2 regions of the Leucobacter sp. GX24907 genome follow, and region 2 is predicted to be linked to the other one. Evidence: riboswitches for the same ligand, from Rfam matches in the RefSeq annotation. Region 2 holds a riboswitch; the other holds the start of a gene.

Region 1 (2,384 bases), on a different contig from region 2:
GCGAGCGGCAGCGCGGCAGCGACCGCCCAGGCGGTGCGCCCGAGCCACCGCGACGTGCGCCGCTCCGCGTTGCGCATTACCAGCCGGTCGCCTCGCTCCAGGTCTTCAGCCAGCCGTCGCGGCCGGCACCGATCTCGGGAGCGGGCAGGTCGTTCGGCTCGCTCGGCAGCGGAGCGAATTCCTCCCACTCCTCCGGCAAGTATGCGCCGTCGTCGACTGGGTAGACGTACATGCTGTCGGCGATCGTGTCTTGGAACTCACGCGAGACCAGGTAGTCGACGACCGCCTGCGCCCCCTCGGGGTTGGCGGCACCGGCCAGCACTCCGGCATATTCGATCTGCGAGGAGCAGGTATCGAGGAGCGCCTTCGTCGTGGTTTCGGATCCGTCCTCGGTGACCGTCCAGGCGGGCGACGAACTGTACGACAGGACGATCGGCGACTCGCCGCCCTCGCCGCCTTGCGTGAACTGACCGTTGTAGGCCTCCGTCCAACCCTGCTCGATCCGTGCGTCGTTGGCCGCCAGATCGGCCCAGTAGTCGGCGAAGCCGTCTTCGCCGAACTTCGCGACCGTGCCGACGAGGAAGGACGCTCCTGTCGACGACGATGCGGGGTCGAGGAGCACGGTCAGGCCCCGGTACTGCTCATCGGTGAGATCATCGTAGCTCGTGGGCTCTGGCAGGTCGTGATCTTCAAACCACGCAGGATCGATGTTGATGCAAGTGGCTCCCTGGGTGACAGGAGTGAGCGAGCCTTCTTCGTCGTAGAGCAGCTCCTCGGCCCCTTCGGGCAGGGTGTCGGGAACGTATGGAGTGCTCACTCCGTCGGCAATGCGCGAGGCGAACACGTTGTCGATACCGAAGAACGCGTCAGCGATCGGAGCGCCCTCGGTGAGTACGAGCTGGCTCGAGAGCTCTCCGCCATCACCTGCCGAGACCACTTCGACGTCGTAGCCGGTCGCGGCACTGGCTGCCGCAGCGAACTCCTCGTTCGGGAACGAGTCATGCACGACCAGCGTGACCTTCTCGTCACCGTCCCCGCTAGTCCCTTCGGACGAGCCTGAGGCGCACGATGTGAGCGCGAGGCCCAGGACTGCGGTCGCCGCGATCGATACGGTGAGTGAACGTGCAAGCGTCATTGAGGGCTTCCTTCCTCCGCTGGTATGAACCAGATCAGGTTGAACGGTCGAAGCTCGCGTAGCTTCCTCTCAGCCCGCCGCGTGCGGACCCCCGTGGATTGCCCCTCCACCTTAGCCGCTGCCCGACCGCCGCACCAATCGTGATGCCAGAGCATTCCGCGTTACCCGACTTCGAGAGCACTCTCTGCCCTCGGGTCGCTCGCTGCCTTCGGAAGCACTACTCCGACTTCGGAGGTGCGTCACCGTCCCAGGAGAACGCGCGCAGGAGGGCTTCCTCTTCTTCGGGAGTGAGCTGGCTGTCCGCCGAAACATCGAGCGGCGGCAGGTCGTTCGGAACAGTGTCCTCCGAAGTCGAGCCCTCCGGAGAGGTATGCGCATCAGCGCCATCGTCAGCCGCCTCAGTGCCGTCGTCGGTCGCCTCGGCGGCATCGGCGCGAACGGATGCATCGATCTCGACATGTTCCTCGTCGAGGCCCGATTGCTCGTCGTGGGCCGCCCGTTCGTGCTCCGCAGTGTCCTGGTTCACGACGACCGGGTAGCGCTCTTCCTCGGAGTCGGGTTCCGGTGCGCGGCCTCGCGCACCGCTCCGGGATTCGCGCACACGGCGCGCGAGTGCTTCCATCCCGGCGCCGGATGCGGCGATCCCGGTCGAGACTCGATCTCGGCTGGCATCGCGCACTCGAGTGGCGACGGCGGGAACCGTGCTGCGGATCCGTTCCGCATCGATCCGCCCGACAACGGCGCCCACCAGCAGCCCGACGCCGAGCTCCGCGGCGATCAGCCCTCCGACCTTCCACGCATCAGCACCGGCGACCGAAAGCCGATCCGGTCCCAGCGATCCGGAAGCCAGCATCACCGCACCGGCGATCACGAGCCCGATGAGCAGCGACGCGATCACCGGAACCGCGATCACAACCGACCACGGTGCGCCGCGTAACCCGCTCAAGCGGGAAGAGAGCACGCCGATCCCGATTCCAAGTACGACGACGAGCATCGGGGCGAGGAGCGCCGCCGGACCCCATCCCTGCGGTAGGGCTCCCAGTATCGGCACCGCAGGCAGCGGCCCGACGAGCGTATCGAACGGCGAGACCAAGGTGCCCTCTCCGAGCGAGAAGCCCGCGCCGCTGAACCATGACACACCCCAGATCAGGAGCACTGGCAGGTACATGAGCTGCACCAGGAACATGACGACTGCGCCGGCAAGATCGAGCTGCAACCCCTGTGTCAGTGCGGTGACTTCGACGTACCC
Region 2 (2,384 bases):
CGTTCGCACGCGCAACACTCACGGCACCGGCTGCTCGCTCTCCTCAGCGATCGCGACGCGGGTCGCCCGTCATGGGGAGTGGGAGGCCGCCGTGCGAGAGGCGAAGGCGTGGCTCACGCAGAGCCTCGCCGCCGCAGACGAACTTGAGGTCGGATCGGGCCATGGGCCGATCCACCACTTCGCCGGTCTCTGGCACGGCGACGGCCTCACCCCTTGACCAGACCCCCGTCGACAATGAGATTCTGACCCGTGACTCCGCGCGCCCACGGCGACGCGAGGAACAGCACGGTGTCGGCGAGCTCGGCGGGGGTCGTCACGCGCCGCAGCGGAGTGCCCGCCGCAATCGCGTCGAACACCGCCTCAGGCGTCGCAGCCGAAGCGTCGGTTGTGCGCAGCAGACCACCCGACACCATATTGACGTTGACGCCGAACTGACCGAGGTCGTCGGCGAACGTTCGCGTGATCGACAGCAGCGCGGCCTTCGCAGCGGTGTAATCGTGGTACGGAACCACGGGGTGCTGGAAGAGGTTCGTGCCGATATTCACGATGCGTCCGAAGCCGTGCTCGCGCATGCCGTCGAGCACCGTCTGGATGAGCGCCACCGGCGCCTGCACGGAGCCGACGAACTGCGCCGCGAGTTCCTCCGCCGCAATCTCGTCGGCCTTCGGTCGGCCGTCTCCGTTGAAGGAGAAGTCGATGAGCGCGTTGTTCACCAGCGTTGTCACGGGTCGCCCGAAGTGCGCGGTGCCGCGAGCGACGAGGTCACGGACCTGCTGAGGATCCCGCACGTCTGCGGCGAGCGCGACTGCCCGCTCGGGGAAGCGTTCGACGAGCTGCTGCGCGGCCGTCTCCGAGCGCAGGTAGTTGACGATGACGCTCGCGCCGGCCCCGAGGAAGGCCTCACTGATCGCGGCCCCCAGCCCGCGGGCCCCGCCAGTGACCAGCACCAGCTGGCGGTTGATCGGGAGGGCGCTCTCAGAAGGAGCGTCGGTGCACGTGGGTGCGGCGTAGGCGGGTGCTGGCGTCTCGGCGGTCGTGTTCTGGGCGGTCATCGTCGGGCTTCCTTCGGTTCGGCGGCGAAGGGTACCCAGATCGATCGCCCCGTGGTGCGGGGTGAGAGCGCGCGCCGAGGCTGCGCAGGCATCGCGAACATACAGGACATCCCTTCGCCAGTGCTAACTGGATCAGGTTCGACGGGTGTGGTCTCAGCCGCCGGTTGCGGCACCCCGTGTCACTGCCTCTGTTCTATCACAGCCCGCTGGCACGCGAACGCAGTCCGCGTGCCCTGCCGCTTACTCGGCCGGCTGCGCCTCCGACTGCTGGCCGCCCGACTGCTGCTCGGCAACCTGCTTGCGCACCTCATCCATGTCGAGCCCGCGGATTCCGGTGATCAGCTGCTCGAGCGAAGCCTCGGGCAGGGCTCCGGCTTGCGCGAACACGCCGATCCCATCGCGGAACGCCATGAGCGTCGGGATCGACGAGATCCGGAACATCGCGGCGAGCTCCTGCTGCGCCTCGGTGTCGATCTTGCCGAACACCAGGTCGTCGTGCTTCTCAGATGCCTTCTCGAAGACCGGCCCGAACGCTCGGCAGGGGCCGCACCACTCCGCCCAGAAGTCGAGCACGACGATGTCGTTGTTCTCGAGAGTGGTTTCGAGGTTGTCTTTGGTGATCTCGATGGTGCTCATAGTGTTCCGCGCCCGGCAGGCGCCCCCCTGTCCTTTCGTCGGGATCCTGAGCCGCCACGATACATGCTGGGCCTCTCGACGACCAGGGGCTTCCGCCGCATCAGAACAGCATGTCATCGGTCACCCTCGTCATCGCCTGCGAGATGCCCTCCGACTCGCGCAGCGCCCACTCGGCCAACTCCTCATCACCGGTCTGGGCGGGGTCGAGCCAGCGGTCATGCGCGTCGCGGGGCAGGATCAGCGGCATCCGATGCCAGGTGTCCGCTGCCTCGCCGACCGCATGCCGGGTGACGAGCGAGTAGGTGACGAGCTGTGCACCGCCCGGTATCGGGACCGTACGCGTGATCGTCGCGATGCCGAACGCCTCGCCGCCGGGGAGCTCGAAATCTCGACCCTTCTCGCGATACCAGGATGCTGGAGACAGCGCGCGGCGCTGGAACGGCCCTCGCCAGGCCGGCGAGAGCGCGAGCCGATCCACCCTGCTGTTGAACGCATCGAACTCGGCCGGGCCCGACGCGTTGGGCCAGATCCACCAGTACCCGAGCACCAGCTCGCGACGACCGTTCGCCCCTCCGAGAATCACCGGGTTGAGGTGATCCGGATGCCACTTCGTGACCTCGGCCCGGCCGCCGCGCTCGCCGATCCAGTCGTGCAGCAGCGATCGGTGATCTTCTTCATCGAGGGCTCCGAGGCTCT

Evidence for each region. A riboswitch is a leader RNA that binds a small molecule or an ion and turns the genes downstream of it on or off. The one in region 2 is predicted to bind thiamine pyrophosphate.
Region 1: linked by a shared signal. The riboswitch ahead of ACUYV6_RS06525 (thiamine ABC transporter substrate-binding protein) and the one ahead of ACUYV6_RS11320 (3-oxoacyl-ACP reductase) in region 2 are both predicted to bind thiamine pyrophosphate.

The regions. Positions count from the first base shown of each region.
Region 1 is NZ_JBSGPD010000003.1:298,749-301,132, reverse strand. It holds gene ACUYV6_RS06530 (ABC transporter permease) at 1-77, opposite strand, end outside; gene ACUYV6_RS06525 (thiamine ABC transporter substrate-binding protein) at 77-1,135, opposite strand; TPP riboswitch at 1,130-1,240, opposite strand; gene ACUYV6_RS06520 (cell division protein PerM) at 1,353-2,384, opposite strand, start outside.
Region 2 is NZ_JBSGPD010000007.1:2,806-5,189, forward strand. It holds gene thiD (bifunctional hydroxymethylpyrimidine kinase/phosphomethylpyrimidine kinase) at 1-217, shown strand, start outside; gene ACUYV6_RS11320 (3-oxoacyl-ACP reductase) at 207-1,052, opposite strand; TPP riboswitch at 1,145-1,239, opposite strand; gene trxA (thioredoxin) at 1,293-1,688, opposite strand; gene ACUYV6_RS11330 (SOS response-associated peptidase family protein) at 1,789-2,384, opposite strand, start outside.